DNA from 3 places in the Shewanella sedimentimangrovi genome. Region 3 is predicted to be linked to each of the others. Evidence: predicted binding sites of a transcription regulator. Region 3 holds the regulator's gene; each other region holds the start of a gene.
The links. Region 3 encodes sigma-54, which starts transcription at its own class of promoters, with help from an activator protein. Its sites were predicted from a motif close to GTTGGCACGNNNNTNGNNT; they were not measured.
Positions count from the first base shown of each region.

Region 1: the regulator sigma-54 is predicted to act here: its motif matches at 1,446-1,464, upstream of JYB85_RS12245 (flagellar assembly protein FlgT).
Region 2: the regulator sigma-54 is predicted to act here: its motif matches at 2,995-3,013, upstream of JYB85_RS14790 (nitric-oxide reductase large subunit).

Region 1 is NZ_CP071502.1:2,797,365-2,804,211, reverse strand. Features, by position in the region: tRNA gene JYB85_RS12250 (tRNA-Arg) at 109-184, opposite strand; gene JYB85_RS12245 (flagellar assembly protein FlgT) at 240-1,373, opposite strand; gene JYB85_RS12240 (FlgO family outer membrane protein) at 1,599-2,231, shown strand; gene JYB85_RS12235 (LPP20 family lipoprotein) at 2,228-2,680, shown strand; gene JYB85_RS12230 (flagella synthesis protein FlgN) at 2,744-3,175, opposite strand; gene flgM (flagellar biosynthesis anti-sigma factor FlgM) at 3,331-3,669, opposite strand; gene flgA (flagellar basal body P-ring formation chaperone FlgA) at 3,743-4,456, opposite strand; gene JYB85_RS12215 (chemotaxis protein CheV) at 4,661-5,581, shown strand; gene JYB85_RS12210 (CheR family methyltransferase) at 5,708-6,541, shown strand; gene flgB (flagellar basal body rod protein FlgB) at 6,693-6,847, shown strand, end outside.
Region 2 is NZ_CP071502.1:3,341,259-3,348,105, forward strand. Features, by position in the region: gene JYB85_RS14775 (hypothetical protein) at 1-313, opposite strand, end outside; gene hldE (bifunctional D-glycero-beta-D-manno-heptose-7-phosphate kinase/D-glycero-beta-D-manno-heptose 1-phosphate adenylyltransferase HldE) at 310-1,740, opposite strand; gene JYB85_RS14785 (LpxL/LpxP family Kdo(2)-lipid IV(A) lauroyl/palmitoleoyl acyltransferase) at 1,846-2,772, shown strand; gene JYB85_RS14790 (nitric-oxide reductase large subunit) at 3,051-5,321, shown strand; gene norR (nitric oxide reductase transcriptional regulator NorR) at 5,438-6,847, shown strand, end outside.
Region 3 is NZ_CP071502.1:3,524,874-3,531,720, reverse strand. Features, by position in the region: gene rapZ (RNase adapter RapZ) at 1-527, opposite strand, end outside; gene ptsN (PTS IIA-like nitrogen regulatory protein PtsN) at 524-967, opposite strand; gene hpf (ribosome hibernation promoting factor) at 971-1,258, opposite strand; gene JYB85_RS15750 (RNA polymerase factor sigma-54) at 1,288-2,769, opposite strand; gene lptB (LPS export ABC transporter ATP-binding protein) at 2,883-3,614, opposite strand; gene lptA (lipopolysaccharide transport periplasmic protein LptA) at 3,611-4,165, opposite strand; gene lptC (LPS export ABC transporter periplasmic protein LptC) at 4,152-4,712, opposite strand; gene kdsC (3-deoxy-manno-octulosonate-8-phosphatase KdsC) at 4,709-5,257, opposite strand; gene JYB85_RS15725 (KpsF/GutQ family sugar-phosphate isomerase) at 5,257-6,234, opposite strand; gene JYB85_RS15720 (calcium/sodium antiporter) at 6,263-6,847, opposite strand, start outside.

The DNA of each region.
Region 1 (6,847 bases), 730 kb from region 3:
CGATCAATACAGATACTGTAGCGGCAACAGAAACACAAAAATTGGCAGAAAAAGAGGAACTGAAAGAAAAGCTTGAAACTTGTGCAAGCAGTCACAAGCAGAAGTGACTGGTCTCCCCACAGGGACTCGAACCCCGATCGGTCGCTTAGGAGGCGACTGCTCTATCCTGTTGAGCTATAGGGAGACGCAGCTGATTATACTGGTTTTGGCTCCGATTAAAAGTCTTGAATTTTAATTGCTTAAATCTTAATCGCTATGTCGTTGAGCTGAATATTCAAGGTCGCCTGCTGCCCCTTGAGCACCGCAATGGCGCTGTCTTCGGTCACTTGCTCTATCTTGATGTTTGTATGTGAATTATTGGCAAGGGTACGCATCCGTGACAGGCGATCGCCGATATTGTGGGTCAAGACCAGCTGCAGCTCGTCGCCATTTTTCAGGCCATGGCGGCGGCCGAGGTTGATGATCAGGGTTTCGCCTTCGCGGGCCACCACCTGGCCGAGCACGGGGCGACACATCAGCGCCTCATCCATGGCGCGGCCGGCGTCGGCCAGCAGCTTGTCTATGCCGCGGCCATAGGCGGAGCGCCAGAAGCGGTCGCTGTCGGGGTCGACGCTGGCCTGCAACTCAAATTCCCAGGGCGCCGAGGTGTCCAGTTCGTTCTGCCAGATCACTTCGCCGCTGATGCCGTGGTACAGGGTCAGCCGCAAACGGAACTGGCGCAGTGGATCGCTGTGCCACAGTCCCAGCATGGAGGATTCGGCAGGCTCGGTGGCAACGCTGATAAGCTCAGGCAGCAGTACATATTGGCTGTCGCTGCTGTCGGCAAGCCAGGACGGCAAATGCTTGCCGCCACTGCCCATGGCCAGCACTTTGTCGGCGGCCAGATGAATAAAGCCGGTGCTGGAAGAGCGTTCCAATTGCGCCCCCAGCCGACGGGAAATGGCGGCGGGCAATTGGGTCAACTGGCCGTGGCGCAGCTGGGCGCGGTCGCGGATCTGCGCCTGGGGCAGCAGTATCGCGGCCTTCAATTGGCCCTTGGCGCAATTGGGCTCGACATCATCCAGGAGTTCCAGCTGCAGCTTGACCGTCAGCTTGTTGTGGCGGATCTCTTCGCTGATAAGCTCGATGCGGTTGGTCATCAGCATTTGTGCCAGGGTCAGGGTATTCTGGGTCAGGCGGCCATTGACCACCTGTTGCTCGGCATTAAAGCTGGCACCACTGGCAAGGCCCGCATAGCTGATGGCCTGGGCCACGGCTTGTTCACGGGCCTTGGCGACATCGCCGTCGACTATGATGGCTTCGCCTGTGGCCTGCTGCCATTGGGCGGTGCCGGGGCCGGACACCAGGGCCAGCAACAACAATAGGGTACGCATGGGCGAATATCCTCCCGGAGTAAACAGGTTTGGCGGCGGACACGGGCGCCCGCTCACCTTCGACCTGGACTAAAGCAAGATGCGTGCCTGAATAATTGCATTGCGGCAACTAAGCGGGGTCAAGTTTTGCTGCCCCGGGCCGATAAGAGACTATCCCTAGTCGGGGGATATGGCATCGGACAGGAGTTCGACTGCAAATTTTCCCTCATTATCAGGTGGTTGGAAATGAATAAAAGCCTAATTATTGCCACTGTACTGGCGCTGCTGGCGCCCATGGCCGGCCAGGCCGAATCCCTGCCCAAAGAGTCTCTGTACCAAGCCGAAGGTTATCCGGCCCGAGGCCAGGTCAATGTATTGGCGCAGCAGATGGTCAACGAGCTGTTGCTGCAAAACGATGGCCTGTTGCCAGAGCAGCCCCTGCTGGTGGCGACCCCGGTTTCCGTGGCGGATTTTCGCGGCAGTAATGAATTGGCCCAACAGTTGCAGCAAGGTTTGATGGCCGCCCTCCATGCCCGTTATTTCAACGTGGTGGATGTGAACCTTGGTGAGGCGGTGCGGGTGACGGCCCAGGGCGACTTGCTGCTCAGTCGCGACTGGCAACAGTTGGGGCAGAATATTGATGTGGGCCACGTGCTGGTGTCCAGCATGAGCCTGGCCAAAGACGGTCTGGTGCTGAACAGCCGAATCGTTGACACAGGAAACAAGCGGGTGGTGGCGGCATCACAAGCCTTTGTGGCTCCGGCACAATTGGCCGGCTACCTGGCACAATCGGAAAAAGTGGTGTCCCGCGATGGTCTGCTGTATCGCTATGAGCAGCGCGGCGAGGACAAGGTGAAGGTATTGGGAGACAGACCATGAAACATTTGATGCTGTGCCTGGTGGCGGCATTGACTCTGGGCGGCTGCGCCGGCCGCGATCGCTATGTGCAGTGGGAAACCGAAGCGCCGGAAAGCTTCCCCAAAATTACCGCCATAGGCTATGCGCCCCTGGACAGTCAACCGGCCAAGGAGCAATCCCAGAAGGTATTGATGGCGATGCAGGCCTCCAAGATTGCCGCCTATCGGGAGCTGGCCGAGCAGGTTTATGGCCAGAACATCAGTGCCGGTACCAGTGTCAACGACTGGATGGTGGCCGATGACAAGGTTAAGGCCAGTGTCTCCGGAGTGATCCGCGGCGCCCGGGTGGTCAAGAGTTACCCCGCCGGTGATCACTACGTCACCGAGCTGGAGCTGGATTTTGCCCAGGTGTGGGCTCTGTACCAGCAAACCCACAGGCCGCAGAAGGTGAAAGACATCACCTATTTCTAGGGAAACCGACTTGCTGACAACAAACCCGGCCATGGCCGGGTTTTGTTTTATCTGGAAGACAGTTTAAGCGCTGAAATCATTGCCCAGGGTGGAGATGGTCGAGGTCTTGCCCTTGTCGTTATAGGTCAGGGAACTGGCATTGCGGCTGACCTGCAGTGCCTGGGCCAGGCGGTTGAGGCTGGCGAGGTTGTGCTCTATCAGTTGGCCATTGAGTTCATTGAGCTGTTGGCACTGTGCCAGGCGCTCTTTGGCGTCCTCGACCCTGGCCTTGAGTTCGGCATCCTGACTGAGCTGCGCCCGATCCGGATGGGCCTCCAGTTGCTTGTCGTTGTGCTGAAGGGCCTGCAGTAACTCGGCCTTGGTGCCGCTTAAGCGCAACAGCTCTTCTGCCGCCTGTTGGATCAGTGCCTGCTTTTCGTCGGTGATCAGTTGCATCAGGCCATCAAGCAGGCGTTGCTGTTGCGTAAGCAGCGCGAGGAGTGTGTGTTCTGTCATTGCTGGGTCCCCTGATGTTAAACACAAGATCAAAAGCAGGCGTCAAAAACGTCGACATTGACCCTACTTTACAGGCAAATAAATGCAAAAGCCCGGCCAACTCTGTCGGCCGGGCTCGCGCTCAGTCTGTTTCCGCTTCAGTCGGTCACGCAAGATCAGACATCAGAATCGAGATCCTGCATATCCTTTTCAAAGCGGGCGATGTTGGCGGCCAGCTTTTCCGGGTCCACCTTATAGCGGCCTTCTGCTATGGCCTGCTTGATTTCGGCAATCTTCTTTTGATCCACATCGGGCAGGGCGGCCATGCGCGACTGAATGCCTTGCAGTTGTTGGGCCTGGGAGGTGATGACCACAGAATCATTCTTGTGGGCAGCACTGTTACCCTGGGTTTGCTCGGTCTTGGCAGACTGTTGCTGCACCTGTTGTGCAGGGGTATTTGATGCGCGTACGCGGGCAGCGTTGGCCGCGTTGCTCTGTTTGATGTCCATTGCCATGATAGGCTCCAAAGTGACTGAAACGGATTACTTAAACTTGTATCGGCGCTGCTGCCAAAAGCTTTAGCTATTTTTACATTTTAACTTCAACTTCTCCAACACCCGTCACTTTTGCTTCCAACTCCTTGTTGGAACTGCTGTTTCTAACTCTAATTTTGTCACCGATATTACCATCTGCCAGGGCCTCGCCCAATGTTTTTATCTGGAAGTGCTCACTCCTGGCGATAATGGCCACCGAATCGCCGCGGCAGACGAAACACAGATTACCGGCGTACACCGGGGCATCCTGGGCAATACGGCGTTTTGCCCGGGTGCCTATCACTTCACTTTCGGCGGCAAACTGTTGCCCCCGCAGCAGGCTTTTATCGACAAACGCCAGGGTCACATCGCCCTCGCCAATCAGCTCTCCTGCCCCCACCGGCCGGGTGGCCACCACCATGGGGAAAAGGATATCCACCCGCACCGAGAGAAATATCTGCCAGGGGTAGTCGAGATCGGGACTGTGGCACTGGACCTTGACCGTGTTGTTCTTGCCTATTTCGCGGTTGCTGGCAAGGGTGGCACTGATGCCGTCGCTGCAGCGTGGTGGGCTCATGCGGTTGTCCAGATTTTGGGCCTGGATTTCCACCCGGGCCTCGTCCGGTGCCTCGATTTTTTGTGCCACCGCCTCTTCAGCCGCTTCCCGTATGGCCGATAGGGTGGGGACAGTGGCAAGGTCGGCGGCCCAAACCGGGGACGTCGAAACTGCGAGAAAGATCCAAATAAACTGTGCTAACTTTAGTTTCATAATGAAGAGACTAGCTTGTCACGCCAGAATACACCTATACTTTCAAAAAATTGGCCTCAATGGCAGTCATCCGTCGCGGTGTGCTGTCAAAAGTTTGACGGCAATGGAATGCGATGGGTCATAGCGGGATTAAAGCAAGTTATATGCCTATACTCTTCAGCATGACAAGGCACCCTCATTCAGAATCATAACTAAGGCGAACTTATGTCGAGCATTCTTGAGTCAGTCAATAAACGTACCCAGTTGGTGGGGCAAAACCGCTTGGAGTTGTTGCTGTTCAAGCTCAACGGCCGCCAACGGTATGGGATTAACGTTTTCAAGGTCAAGGAAGTATTGCAATGCCCACCTTTGACCGCGCTGCCCAGACTCAATCCCTTTGTACGTGGGGTCGCCCATATACGCGGCTCTACCATTTCCGTCATTGATTTGAGTGCCGCCACCGGTGGTCGCCCGATTGAGAACATCCAGAACTGTTTCATTATTATCTCAGAGTACAACCGTTCGGTGCAGGGCTTTCTGGTCAGTTCGGTGGAGCGGATCATCAACATTAACTGGGAAGCCATCATGCCGCCTCCCAAGGGCGCCGGTCGTTATTCCTATCTGACTGCGGTGACCGAGATCGACGGCGAGCTGGTGGAAATCCTCGATGTGGAGAAGATCCTCGATGAGATCTCCCCGGTCAAAACGTCCATCAGCGAAGAGATGGATGCCAACCTGACCATAGACAGGGATCAGCACTTCCACATTATGGTCATCGACGATTCGGCCGTGGCCCGTAAGCAGATTATTCGTGCTCTGAGTTCGCTCAACCTGCAGATCGATACCGCCAAAGACGGTCGTGAGGCCCTGGATAAACTGAAATCCATTGCCACCGAAATGGACAATGTCGCCACCGAGATCCCTTTGATTATTTCGGATATCGAAATGCCGGAAATGGATGGCTATACCCTGACGGCGGAAATTCGCGACGATCCCAAGCTCAAGCACATCAAGGTGGTGCTGCATACCTCCCTGAGCGGCGTGTTCAACCAGGCCATGGTGCAAAAGGTTGGTGCCAACGATTTTATTGCCAAGTTCAACCCCGATGAATTGGCGGCTGCGGTCAACAAACACCTGAGCCTGTAGCAGGAAAGGGCAGTCGAGCTTGTGTTAGGGATTGCCATGCTGTATAAAGCGCCGCTTGTTTTATAGAAGTGTTTCAGAAGCTTGGCTCCGGCGGGGCGGACTTCAACAGAGTGCAGGAAGTAAAGGGTGACTGATAAATCACTGGCTGAGGCTGAGTACAATCAATTCAGGTTGTTCCTGGAACAACACAGCGGCATAGTGCTGGGTGAAAACAAGCAATACCTGGTACGCAGCCGTCTGGCCCCGCTGATGGGCAAGTACGGCCTGCCGTCCCTGAATGAAGTGGTCAAGCACGCCATGAAGCCCACGGAGCGGCAGTTGCGCACCGAAGTGATTGACGCCATGACCACCAACGAGACTTTGTGGTTCAGGGACAGATACCCCTTCGAGCTGTTGGCCAGCGCCCTGTTGCCCGAATTTGGCCGCCTCGGCCGCCCCTTGAAAATCTGGTCGGCGGCCTGTTCCTCAGGTCAGGAACCCTATTCCCTGGCCATGACCATTTTGGAATATCAGCAGAAACGTCCCGGGGCCTTGCCCATGGGGGCAGCCATTCAGGCCACGGATCTGTCGCCTTCCATGCTGGATCGTTGCCGCAACGCCGAATACGATAATCTGGCCCTCGGCAGGGGACTGTCTGAGGAGCGAAAGCGTCAATTTTTTGAGGCTCTTCCCGGCGGCAATATGCGGGTCAGGGACAATGTCCGCCGTATGGTCAACTTCCGTGCCCACAATTTGCTGGAAAGCTATGCGCTGCTCGGCAAGTTTGACATTATCTTTTGCCGCAACGTGCTTATCTATTTTGCCCCCGAGGCAAAGGCAAAGATACTGCGGCAATTTGCTGCCGCCCTCAATCCCAAGGGCATACTCTTTCTCGGAGCCTCCGAATCCATTGCCGGCCTGACCGATGAGTTTGACATGATCCGCTGTAACCCGGGGATCTACTACCAGAAACGCACCTGAGTTAATAACTCACTGTTTTAAAATAATTAATCAGTAATCCTCTCATCGCTGGCAGGTATCTGTCAGCGCCTTCTGAATAAAATCTCCTTTCGATATTTTTTTGGCACGCGTGTTGCTTAATCTCAGTCCAAGTGACAGAGGAGGCAATTTTATGGCGATCAGTTTTGACAAGGCATTGGGAGTTCACCAGTACACCCTGGGGATCCGCGCCGAGCGTGCTGAAGTGCTTTCCAGCAACATTGCCAATGCCGATACCCCCCATTACAAGGCCCGGGATGTGGACTTCCAGGCTGCGCTGCAATCGGC
Region 2 (6,847 bases), 180 kb from region 3:
TCAATTCTGATTGCCGCGCCAAGGGCAGCACATAGGTCTTGCCGGCTATGATGGCGGATTGCTCGCTGGCATCGCGCTCCGGTGCCAGCAGCACCAGGCCGGCCACCTTGGCGTCTTCAAGCGGCAGTACCATGGCACTGCGGCCGCCCAGCAGGCGCGTGATCTCAGCCTCACCGGGCAATTGCTGACGTGTATCTGGCTGCAGACCGGCCAGACATTGCTGCAATTGCGGCAAGGGACACAGCAGTGCCTCCTTGCCGGCAATGGGCGCCGTTTGCAGCGCCAGCAACAATGTCAGGGCCAGGGAACTCACTTGCTGCCCATAATATTCTGGATAATGGCGGTGGTGGATACTCCTTCCTCGAAGCCAAGCACCTTGACCTGGCCACCGGCCGCCATCACTTCGGCGCCTCCGGCAATATCCTCGACCTTGTAATCACCGCCCTTGACCAGGAGATCCGGCAGCAGGCGGGCGATAACGCGCTGGGGCGTGTCCTCGCTGAAGGGCAGCACCCAGTCCACCGCCGCGAGGCCCGCCAGCACCGCCATGCGCCGCTCCACCGGATTGACCGGCCGGCCCTCGCCCTTGAGGCGTTTGACCGAGGCGTCGTCGTTAACCGCCACTATCAACCTGTCGCCGAGGGCTCGGGCCTGACGCAGATAGCTTACGTGACCGGCGTGGAGAATATCGAAGCAACCGTTGGTCATCACCACCCGCTCGCCCCTGAGTCTGGCCTGTTCCAGGGCATATACCAGCTGATCTTCACTGATAACACCGAAGCCCGACTCACCATCGTGGCTCTTGAGGGCCTCGATAAGCTCGATGCGGCTGACGGTGGAGGTGCCCAGTTTGCCGACCACCACACCGGCGGCGGTGTTGGCTATGGCGCAGGCCTGGGGCAGTTCGGCCCCGGCCGCGATGGCCGTGGCCAGGGCGGAAATCACTGTATCGCCGGCGCCGGTAACGTCATAGACCTCACGGGCCACTGTGGGGATGTGCAGTTCGGGCGCATCGGCGGTGATCAGGGTCATGCCCTTTTCCGAGCGGGTGACCAGCACGGCGTCAAAGCTGAAGGCTTTGAGCAGTCCCTGTGCCTTGGCAACCAGATCCGCTTCGTTGGCCACAGGGCCGACCACGGCCTCGAATTCGCTCATATTGGGAGTGATCAGGCTGGCGCCGCGATAACGGGAAAAATCGCTGCCCTTGGGATCCACCAGCACCTTGACGCCCTTGGCCCTGGCCTTGGCAATAAAGTCAGCAGGGTTGGCGATGGCGCCCTTGGCATAATCCGACAGCACCACCACATCCACCTCACCGAGCTGCTGCTCGGCCCGGGCCATCAGCTCGGCGCTGGCGGCGGCATCGAAGGGCTCTTCAAAATCGAGGCGGATCAGCTGCTGGTTGCGGGACAACACCCTGAGCTTGGTGATGGTGGGCTTGTCTTTTTGGATCAGCCAGCGGGGCTCAACCCCCAGGGCCTGCACCCCTGTGGTCAGGGCGGCGGCATTGTCATCCTCGCCCACCAGGCCCGAGAGCAGCACCTTGCCACCGAGTGCGGCAATGTTGAGGGCCACGTTGGCGGCGCCACCCGGCCTGTCTTCAATCTGGTTGATGCGTACCACTGGCACAGGGGCCTCGGGGGAGATCCGCCCCGTGGGGCCTACCCAATACCGGTCCAACATCACATCGCCCACGACCAATACCCTGGCCTTCTCAAAAGCCGGCAACGTTACCTTCATCGCACACCCATTTTAAAATGCGGAAATTAAAGCGTGATTGTACCCAATTTTGCCGCGGTTTTGCGTTAGAATACGCGGTAATTTTTACTGGTAAGTGAGCAACAAGTGGTAGAAAGCGCCCAATTTTCCCGGCAACTCCTGCATCCCAAACACTGGCCCCTGTGGCTGGGTGTCGGTCTGATGCGCCTGTTAAGTGCCCTGCCGCTGCGCTGGCAGATGGCCATGGGGGCCGCCCTCGGCCGCACTGCCATGAAACTGCTCGGCAGCCGGGCCCATACCGCCAGACGCAACCTGGAGCTGTGTTTCCCCGATATGCCGGCCCCTGAGCGCGATGCCCTGCTGAAGCGCAATTTCGAGGAAACCGGCAAAGCCATCTTCGATACGGTCAATGCCTGGTGGTGGAGCGATGCCCGCATCCAGCGCCATATGCAGCTTGTTGGTCGCGAGCATGTGCAGCAGACCATAGACGCCGGTCAAGGGGTTATCCTGTTTGCGGTGCACTGCCTGCCGCTGGAGATGGGCGCCCGGGTGTTCGGCCAATTCAAGGCCGGCATAGGCGTCTATCGGCCACACAACAATGCGGTGATGGAGTATTTGCAGGTCAAGGGCAGGATGCGTTCCGCCAAGGGCCTGGTGCCCAAGCGCGATCTGCGCCAGATGGTGCGCTGCCTGCGCAGTGCCGAGGTGATCTGGTACACGGCCGATCAGGATTTTGGCCGCTCCAGTGCCGTATTTATTCCCTTCTTTGCCGTACCCGATGCCGCCACCATCACCGGAGCCACCACCCTGGCCAAGCTTGGCAAGGCCAAGGTACTGCCCTTTTTCGTCGAACGTTGTGAAGGGGACGATGGCTACCGGATTGAGATCATGCCGCCCTTAGAGGATTTTCCCGGCGAAGATGAGCTCAGCGATGCCCTGCGCGGCAATGCCATAGTGGAGTCCCTTATTGGCCGCAATCTGCCCCAGTACATGTGGCTGCACCGGCGCTTCAAGACCCGCCCGGATCCCAAGGATCCTTCCCTGTATAAGTAACCCATCTCTGTATAAGTGAGCCCCTGTTTCTTACTCTGTGCCACCGCTGCTGTGCCACAACAGCCTTGAGTGGCACCTTCATCCCTGCCATAGCAATGCCCAAAAGACAACCAGTGTCACAATGACATCGCCATTGTACTTTTAACAGTTAAAAACAATGTCATATCGACACCATCTAATATACAAATATACTTAACACCATGTATTTAAACAATTAAATATATTGGCACGATAGCTGCTAAATAGGGACATCATTAATCCAGGATCGGAGAGACCCTATGTCCCGACTCAAGCTCACGGTCATCGCACTATTGGTAGTGCTGGTGACCTCCTTCAGCATACTGCTCAGTATCGGCAGTGATATTTACCGTGATAAGCCCCCTATTCCCGAAGCATTTACCGATGCCCAGGGACAAGTGCTGTTCAGTCAGCATGACATAGAAAGGGGTCAACTGGTGTGGCGCTCCATGGGCGGCCACCAGCTGGGGTCCATCTGGGGCCACGGCTCCTACGTGGCACCCGACTGGACCGCAGACTGGCTGCACCGCGAGGCCAATGCCTGGTTGGACATCAGTGCCAAGAAAACCTACGGCACAGATTTCGCCTCTTTGAGCAGTGCTGAGCAAGCGGGCCTGGAACAGGCCATGCGTGAAGATCTGCGCCACAACAGCCTGGTGGGTGAAGAGCATATTCAGATACCACTGTCGGCCACCCGCATTGAAGCCATCCACGAAGTACAGCGCCACTACGATTCCCTGTTCGGTGACGATCCTGCCCTGACCCAACTCAGGGATCAGTACGCCATGAAAGAAGGCACCATTCCCGATGCCGAGCGTCGTGAACAACTGAGCGCCTTCCTGTTCTGGGGTGCCTGGGCCGCCATTACCGAGCGTCCAGGTACCGACCATACCTACACCAACAACTGGCCCTACGATCCTCAGCTGGGTAACACCCCCACTTCCAGCAACATTGTCTGGTCTATCCTGAGTATCGTGACCCTGATTGCCGGTATCGGCGCCCTGGTGTGGCACCACGCGTCAGGCAAAGAAGAGCCCCTGCCAGAGCCTGCGAAACAGGATCCCCTGCTGAGCCTGCGCCCCACCCCATCGCAAAAGGCGGTCGGTAAGTACTTCTTTACTGCCATTGGTCTGTTCCTGCTGCAAATTCTGCTCGGCGGTATCACGGCCCACTATTCGGTGGAAGGTCAGGCCTTCTACGGTATCCCCCTGTCTGAAATCCTGCCCTACTCGGTGACCCGTACCTGGCACACCCAGTTGGCGGTATTCTGGATTGCCACAGCCTGGCTCGGTACCGGCCTCTACATAGCCCCTGCACTGTCAGGTTATGAACCCAAGTACCAACGCCTGGGCGTAAACGTGCTCTGGGCAGCACTGGTGGTTGTAGTGCTGGGCTCCATGGCTGGTGAATGGCTCGGCGTACAACAGTACTTCGACCTGGATACCAACTTCCTGTTAGGTCACCAGGGTTATGAGTACGTGGATCTGGGCCGTGTATGGCAAATCCTGCTGCTGGCCGGTCTGATGATTTGGCTGACCCTGGTCACCGTCGCTATCCGTCCAGCCCTCAAGGTGCGCAACGACATGACCCCGGTCACCTGGGTGCTGTATGCCTCCTGTGTTGCCATCGGCCTGCTGTACGGTGCCGGCCTGTTCATGGGCAAGCACACCAACCTGGCCATCGCCGAATACTGGCGCTGGTGGGTAGTGCACCTGTGGGTGGAAGGCTTCTTTGAAACCTTTGCCACCTCGGTTATCGCTCTGGTACTGGTACGCCTGGGTCTGATCCGTGCCCGCAGCGCCAACGGTGCCGTAATGTTCGCCACCGCCATCTTCCTGACCGGTGGTCTGATTGGTACCCTGCATCACCTGTACTTCACAGGTACCACCACCTCTGTCATCGCCTGGGGCTCTATCTTCTCCGCCCTGGAAGTAGTGCCACTGGCCCTGATTGGTTTCGAGGCCGTGGAAAGCTATCGCATGCGCAATGCCGCCCCTTGGATGCAACGCTACCACTGGGCCATCATGTTCTTCGTCGCCACCGCCTTCTGGAACCTGGTGGGTGCCGGTATGCTGGGCTTCCTGATTAATCCGCCCATCGCCCTGTACTTTATCCAAGGCCTGAATACCACAGCCACCCACGGTCACGCCGCCTTCATGGGTGTGTACGGTATGCTGGGTATGGGTCTGATGCTGGTGTGTCTGCGCGGTCTGAGCAACCAACTGGTGTGGAACGACAAGCTGCTCAAGGGCGCCTTCTGGACTCTGAACCTGGGTCTGGCAGCCATGGTGTTCATGTCGCTGCTGCCCGTGGGTCTGACCCAGTTCTTCGCCGTGCTCGAAAACGGTTACTGGTTCGCCCGCTCTCCCGAAGTGCTGCACAGTGCCCGGGTTGAGTTCCTGGTGTGGCTGCGTGTGGTTGGCGACGTCATCTTCAGTATCGGTGGTCTGCTGATGGGTGCCTTCCTGCTGAGCCTGCTGCGTCAGCTGGTGACCAAGCGCGTCACTGATGGCCGTCCTGTCACAGCCTGAGTAATCCTTTGATGCCGGCGCCCCGGGGCGCCGGCTTTTTTTTGTCAAAATGACAATGAGCCGAGGAATAGAGTATGCTGTCAGTCATTCAAGCCACTGAGAAAAGCGCAGTCACCATGGCCCTGAGTCAAACCGTACTGACACGGATAGCACTGGACATCACCTCGGGCCTGTCCCACAGGGACAGATTCGCCCGCTTGGTGGATACGGTGAAACTCCACCTGTTATGTGATGCCGCGGCGCTGCTGGAATTCCGCGGTCAACATTTTGTGCCTTTGGCCACCGCCGGCCTGGCGGAAGATGTGGCCGGACGTCACTTTGTTATCGGCGATCACCCCAGACTCGAAGCCATAGCCCGTGCCGGCGATCTGGTGCGCTTCCCGGCGGACAGCGATCTGGCCGATCCCTACGATGGTCTTATCCCCAACCAGGGCGAGCAGCTGCGGGTCCATGCCTGTATCGGCCTGCCGCTGTTTGACGGCGAGCAGCTGATAGGCGCCATCACCTTGGATGCCTTCGATCCGGCTCGTTTCGATGGCCTGAGCGATCTCGACCTGCGGGCGCTCGGCGCACTCGCCGCCGCCTCATTGAAAAACGCCCTGCTGATCGCCAAGCTGGAACAATTGTCTCTGGGCAGCATGGCCAGTGCCCTGCCCGACAACAGCCAGAACAAACACACCGAACTTCTGGGCCAGACCCAGGTGATGGAAACCCTGCGCCAGGAAATCCAGGCGGTGGCCGCCACCGACTTAAGCGTGCTGATATTGGGCGAAACCGGTACCGGCAAGGAACTGGTGGCCCGGCAACTGCATCAGTTATCACGGCGGGTCAATGGTCCCCTGGTGTACCTCAACTGCGCCGCCCTGCCGGAATCCGTGGCCGAGAGCGAGCTGTTCGGCCATGTGAAGGGCGCCTTTACCGGTGCCATCAACCACAGGAGCGGCAAGTTCGAAAGTGCCGACAAGGGCACGCTGTTTCTCGATGAAATTGGCGAGCTGCCCCTGGGGCTGCAGGCCAAGCTGCTGCGGGTGCTGCAATACGGCGATGTGCAGCGCATCGGCGATGATCGCAGCCTCAAGGTGGACGTGCGCATCATTGCCGCCACCAACCGGGATCTGAAACAGGAGATACTCGCCGGCCGCTTCCGCGCCGATCTGTACCACAGGCTGAGCGTATTTCCGCTGCATGTGCCGCCGCTCAGAGACAGGCTCGACGATCTGGGCTTGCTGTGCGGCTATTTCCTGGAGCAGAGCCGCCAGCGTCTGGGACTGACCCAGCTGCGCCTGAGCCCATCCTGCCTGTCGAAGCTGCGCCAATACGACTGGCCCGGCAACGTGCGCGAACTGGAGCATGCCATTCACAGGGCCAGCGCCCTGGCACGGGCGGCGCTCAAGGACGCCGAGGCAGACACTGTGCTTATCACCGAGGCCCAGTTTGAACTGACGCCCCAGGGCGCCATCGCCCCTGCCCAGTCCGCCCAGGGCACCCTGGAGTTCAATTGCCAGTTACCCCTGAAGCAAGCCTTG
Region 3 (6,847 bases):
TCCGCCGGCATGCCATGCTTGAAGCCAAAGGATTCGAAAATGATCACCAGCTCCTTCTCGCTGCGGCCGAGGAGGATTTCACGCACCATATCACTGAGTTCATAGACATTGAGTTTGGAAGTGTCTATGTAGTGGTCCATCAATTGTGACAGGGGTTCAAGCAGCTTGCCCTCGAGCTTGATGGCGTCCGCCAGGGACATCTTGCTTTTGGACAGGGGGTGCAGTCTGCGGGTTTCGCTGTAGCGCTTGAGCAGCACCTTGTCGCTGGCATTGAGGAACAGGCTGATCAGCTCGGTACCTTCGGGCAGGGCGGCCAACTGTTGTTCCAACACCTTGTGCTGTTCCGGCAGGTTGCGGACATCGACACTGATGGCCACCAGTTCATTGCTGCTTTTCAGCTGGGCCAACAAGGGGCCTATCAGCGGCAGTGGCAGGTTGTCGACACAGTAATAGCCGAGGTCTTCCAAGACCCTCAGGGCAACGGATTTGCCCGAACCGGAACGCCCCGAGACTATGACCAGTTTCATCCGGTGATCACCTGATAGAGTTCACCGTCATCCTGGCTTTTGCGCAGTTGCTTGATGATCTGCTTGTCGTTGAGCTTTTCTGCCATGGCGGCGAGTGTGCTCAGGTGCTGCTGACATTGGTCCGATGGCACCAGCAGCGCAAACAGTATGTCAACCGGTTGTTTATCTATGGCGTCAAAGCTGATGGCCTCTTCACATTTGACCAGCACGGCGATCGGGGTCTCTATGCTGTTCAGGCGGCCATGGGGGATGGCAATACCATTGCCTATGCCTGTGCTTCCCATTTTTTCTCGGGCCAATAGGCTTTCGAAGATCTCTTGAGAAGAGAGGGTGGGGTACTGGGCGCTGGCGATATCGCTGATCAGTTCCAGTACCTTTTTCTTACTGCCCGGAGTGGCACAGGTGGTGCACTCCGGCCTCAGGATGGTACTCAGTTCCATCTTTTAGTGCTTAGTCAGTTTCTCTTTGTGTTTGATGACCTGACGATCCAATTTATCAATCAGAGCGTCGATGGCGGCGTACATGTCTTCATGCTCAGACGTGGCAAACACTTCACCACCATTGAGGTGCAGCTTGGCTTCTGCAATCTGCTGCATTTTTTGAACATTGAGAACAACGTGCACATTATTGATCTGTTCGAAGTGGCGTTCAAGCTTGGTAAATTTGCTCTCTACATAGTTACGCAGTGAATCTGTAATTTCGATATGGTGCCCAGTCAGATTGATTTGCATAGACACTTTCCTCCAGTATTTACAGTGAGTTATAAGCTTTTACGCTGGTTTGACGGCGGGATCAGCATTGCTTCACGGTACTTTGCAATGGTACGTCTAGCAACGTTGATTCCCTGTTCCGCCAGAAGTTCCGCCATTTTGCTGTCGCTCAATGGTTTCTTCTGATTTTCTGCAGCCACCAACTTCTTGATAAAGGCGCGGATGGCCGTAGACGAGCATTCTCCTCCGTCTTCCGTACTGACATGGCTGGAGAAGAAATATTTCAATTCGAAAATGCCCCGAGGGGTATGCATGTACTTTTGGGTGGTCACCCTGGAAATGGTGGATTCATGCATTTCCACCGCTTCGGCTATGTCGTTCAGCACCATGGGCTTCATGGCTTCTTCACCGTATTCGAAAAAGCCCTGCTGGAACTGCACTATGCAATTGGCCACCTTGAGCAGGGTGTCGTTGCGGCTTTCCAGGCTCTTGATAAACCACTTGGCTTCCTGCAGATGGCCGCGGATAAACTGGCTGTCGGCCTGACTGCGACTGGTGCGGGCCATGGCGGCGTAATGCTGATTGACGTTGAGCTTGGGCATGCAATCGGGATTGAGCTCCACCACCCAGCGGCCATTTTTCTTACTCACAGAGACGTCGGGGATAACGTACTCGTCCTTGCCGGACGTGACCTGTTCGCCCGGACGGGGATTGAGGCTCTGGATCAGCACTATGGCTTCACGCAGCTCATCTTCCTTCAGACGGGTTTTACGCATTAGGGTGCGGAAGTCCCGGGCGGCAATCAGATCCAGATGGTCGCGGATCAGTAGTTTGGCGTTTTCCAGGTGTGGTGTGTCGGCGGCAAAGTGGGCCAGCTGGATCAGCAGGCATTCACTGAGGTCCCTTGCCGCCACCCCTATGGGGTCGAAGTGTTGGATGCGCTTAAGTACGGCTTCCACTTCGTCCAGCTCCACTTCATCGTCGCCCATGGCTTCGAGTATGTCTTCCGTGGTCTGGGTCAGGTAACCGCGTTCATCTATGGCGTCTATGATGGCGGTGGCTATGGCCATGTCGGTGTCTGAGAAAGGGGTGAGGTTCTTTTGCCATTCCAGGTGTTCATAAAGACCGTCGCTGGTCTCTCCCTGGAAGGGCATATCATCATCGCGCATCATGGAGCCGCTGCCGGAAGCAGGGGCGGCGGTGAACACTTCGTCCCAGGTGGTATCCATGGGCAATTCATCGGGCATGGACTGCTGGGTCAGGGCGTCGGAGGTTTCCAGGGTGGAGCTGTCATCGTTACTGCTGGCGGTGACGGGCTCGGAGAAGTCGTCCTGCTCCCTGTGGTCTGAATCGCTGCGCTCCTGGCTGTCGAATTGGTCATCGTCCAGCTCCAACAATGGGTTGGAATCCAGCGCTTGTTGAATTTCCTGTTGCAGTTCAAGTGAAGAAAGTTGCAACAGCCTGATGGCCTGTTGCAATTGCGGCGTCATGGTCAGTTGTTGGCCCAGCTTGAGCTGGAGTGACGCTTTCATCTACTGCGGATCCTTGACTGTTATTGTTATCAGAAAGCTGTTTTCTATCAGTTTTGTGAACTGCTGGCCAGTTGCACTCTTCCTTAATGAGATAGAGATCAGGCTAAATTTAACTATAGCCTGAATTGCTCACCCAAGTACACCGCCCGCACCTGCTGATTGTCCAGAATCTCGGCAGGGGTGCCTTCGGCGATGAGGTTGCCATGGCTGACTATGTAGGCTTTTTCACAGACATCAAGGGTTTCTCTGACGTTGTGATCTGTGATTAATACGCCGAGGCCGCGGCTCTTGAGCTGCTCAATTATTTTCTTGATGTCGATGACCGAAATAGGATCGACGCCGGCGAAAGGTTCATCGAGCAGAATAAAGCGCGGATTGGCGGCCAGGGCCCGGGCGATTTCGACCCGGCGCCGTTCACCACCGGACAGGGACATGCCCATGTTGTCGCGGATATGGGTGATGTGGAACTCTTCCAACAGCTGCTCCAGTTCCTCTTCGCGCTGATCCTGGTCCAGCTCCTTGCGGGTTTGCAGTACCGCCATGATGTTGTCATACACGGACAGCTTACGGAAAATACTGGCTTCCTGGGGCAGGTAGCCTATGCCCTTGCGGGCCCGCAGGTGCATGGGGTCCAGGGTCAGATCGTCTTCGTTGATATGGATGCTGCCCTTGTCACTTTTCACCAACCCCACCACCATGTAGAAAGTGGTGGTTTTGCCGGCGCCATTGGGACCCAGCAGGCCGACCACCTGGCCGGTGCGCACGCTCAGACTGACGTCCTTGACCACGGTGCGGTTCTTGTAGCTTTTGGCCAGGTTGCTGGCCTTAAGGGTCAGTTCCGTCATTGGCGAACCGGCTCCTTATTCTGATCCTGTTCTTCGGGCTTGGGCTCCAGCTGTTCCTGGTAATTCTCGGGCTTGATGATGGTAATTACCCGCTCGTCACCCTTCTGGCTACTGTCGGCCTTCAGCTGCTGCTTTTCAATGTCATAGACGATTTTGTCGGCGCTGACCTGGCTACCTTCCTGCTCGATTTTGGCATTGCCCGTGAGCGTCATGGTGCGATTGTCCATGTTGTAGCTAATCTCATTGGCGCTGGCGCTGGCCTCGCGGCCGTCATCCAGGGTCTGACTGTAGGTGGCGGGCTGGCCCTTGGCCACCAATACCCTTTGTCCCGTGGCTTCATCTGTATAGGCACTGAGTTCCTGGGCGTTAATCTTCAGGCTGCCCTGGGTCAGCAGTACCGGCCCACCATAGACCACCCTCTTGTTCTTGATGTCGGCAAATTGGGTGGCGGCGGCAATTTTCACTTCCTGCAACAGGTCGTTGTTTTTGGCTGTGGCCATGGTGGTGCACAGGCACAGTGCCAGTGCCAGCAGGGTTTTACTTGGGTTCATAGCTTCCTTTTACCTGACTGAGCAGTTTGACTTCCTGGGCATTGAGATCGGCGTACAGACCTTGGCCGGTGACATTGAATCCGTTGCCTAAGACCAGAATTGGCCTATCCGAAGTCATTATCATAGTGTTCAAATCCAGCTCCAGATAGCTGGTGGACAGATTTTGCAGCGGTTCCTGTTGGCTGATGGCCTGGATTTGCACGTCCTGCTCCAGTACCACCTTGCCGCTGTTTTTGCTGAGCTTGCCGCGACCGGCGGACAGACGCCATTGGGCCGCACCTTCATTGGGGTAAATCAGATACACGGGCTCGGTGAATTCGGTAATGTTGCTGGCCTGGAAATGCTCCATGTAGCTGGCACTCACCTTGCTGCTGAGCTGGCCTTTGTCATTGTATTCGACACTGCGCAGCTCGGTGGCGATAAAGTCCGGTTGCAGTAAGGATGGGGTTTGCTTGCCTTCGCCCGCATTCTGTTTCGACTGCACCTGCCAGTAGAGCAGCAGCGCGGTGCCGAAGAAGGCGATAATGGCCAGGGTCACCCGGTTCATACGCTCATCCCGTGGGCGCTATCAAACTTGTCCTGGGCCATCAGCAACAGGTCGGCCAGCTCCCGCAGGGCGCCAAAACCGCCACCCTGGTAGGTGACCAGGTCCGCATGCCGTCTGACCCAGGGATGACCATCGGCAACACAGACCGACAGGCCTACCGCCTGCATGACGGGCAAGTCCACCATGTCATCGCCTATATAGGCCGTCTGTGTGGCGCTGACGCCGTAGAGCTTCAGCAGCTCCTCATAGGGTTCGAACTTGTTGTCCACGCCCTGATAAATGTGCTTGATGCCGAGCGCCTTCATGCGGTTCTCAACAATCTGTGACTTGCGGCCTGTGATCACTGCCACCTGGATACCTGCGCCGAGCAGGGCCTTGACCCCGAAGCCGTCGCGGGTGTGGAAGGTCTTGAGTTCTTCGCCCTGGTTACCCAGGTAAATTCGGCCATCGGAAAATACCCCATCCACGTCGCAAATAAGCAGTTTTATCTGTTCGGCTTTCTGCCAGTTGGTCTCTGAGACCGGGCCATAGAGTGCTTCTCTCATCAGATCACCCCGGCCTTGACCATATCCAGCATGTTGAGGGCGCCTATGGGACGCTTGTCGGCATCGACCACTATCAGGCCGTTGATGTTTTTGTCTTCCATCTGTTTCAGGGCCTGGGCCGCCAGAATGTCGGCGCTGGTGGTGATGCAGTTGCGGGTCATAACCTCGGCAATCCGGGTTTGTCTCAGGTTAATCTGGGCGTCTATCACCCTTCTGAGATCACCGTCGGTGAAGATCCCCTCCAGACGGCCGTCTTCATCGATAATGGCGGTCATACCCAGGCCTTTTTTGGAGATCTCGTAGAGGGCCTCGGTAATACAGATATCGTGTCCCACCAAGGGCAGGTCGTCACCCTTGTGCATCACATCACTGACCTTGAGCAGCAACTTGCGTCCCAGGGCGCCGCCCGGATGAGACAGGGCAAAGTCGTCCTTGGTGAAGCCCTTGGCCTGCAGCAGGGCCACGGCCAGGGCATCGCCCATCACCAAAGTGGCTGTGGTACTGGAGGTGGGTGCCAAGCCGAGGGGACAGGCTTCTTCCTGTACCTTGATACACAGATGCAATTGCGCCAGCTTGGCCATGGTGGATTCGGGCTTGCCTGTCATGGCTATCATGGGAATGCCCTGGCGCTTGATGACCGGCATCAGGGTCAGGATTTCGCTCGATTCGCCGGAATTGGAGATGGCCAGCACTATGTCATTGCTGCTCAGTACGCCCAGGTCGCCATGGCTGGCTTCGCCAGGGTGCACGAAAAATGCCGGTGTGCCCGTGCTGGCCAGGGTAGCGGAAATCTTGTTGCCAATGTGCCCGGATTTACCCATGCCCATGACTATCACCTTACCGGTGCATTGCAGTATCAGTTCGCAGGCGTCGGCAAATTCATCGCTGTCGACGAACTGGTACAGGTTGTCCAGCGCCGCTTTCTCTATATCGATGACCTTTCTGCCCCATTGGCGCAGCTGCTTTCTGTCTAGCATAAAACTCTCTCTCGTTATTGCCTGGTGCCTATGCGTGGCTTTGGAACAACAGGTATTGGTAGGCGCCAAAGATCAGCAGCAGTACCACGCCGTGCCAGCGTTGTAACTGACGCTTGCGACCCGTGGTCAATACCAGCAGCGCCAGGGCTGCGCTGGTGGCCAATACCATGTAAAAGTCACGTCCGGCAGCCTGGGCGTCAATGGCGCCGGGCGCTATCAAGCCCGGTAACGCCAGCACTGCCAGAATATTGAATATGTTGGAGCCGACGATATTGCCTATGGCGAGATCGTCTTCCTTTTTCAGCACCCCGGCGACGCAGGCCGCCAGTTCCGGCAAGCTGGTGCCAACGGCGATGATGGTGAGGCCAATGACCAGATCGGACAGGCCATAGAATTTGGCTATGCCCACTGCGCCTTCCACCATCCAGTTGGCAGCCAGTGGCAGCAGGATTATGCCCACGACCAACCACATCAGCGCCCTGGGCGTCGGTACATCCCGGGGAATTTCACTGTCGGCTTCATCGGCCAAGGGGTCCTGTTCCTTGCTGGTCGTGGCATGCCAGATAAGATAGGCCATCAGGGCCAGGAACATCAGCAGCAGTATCACACCTTC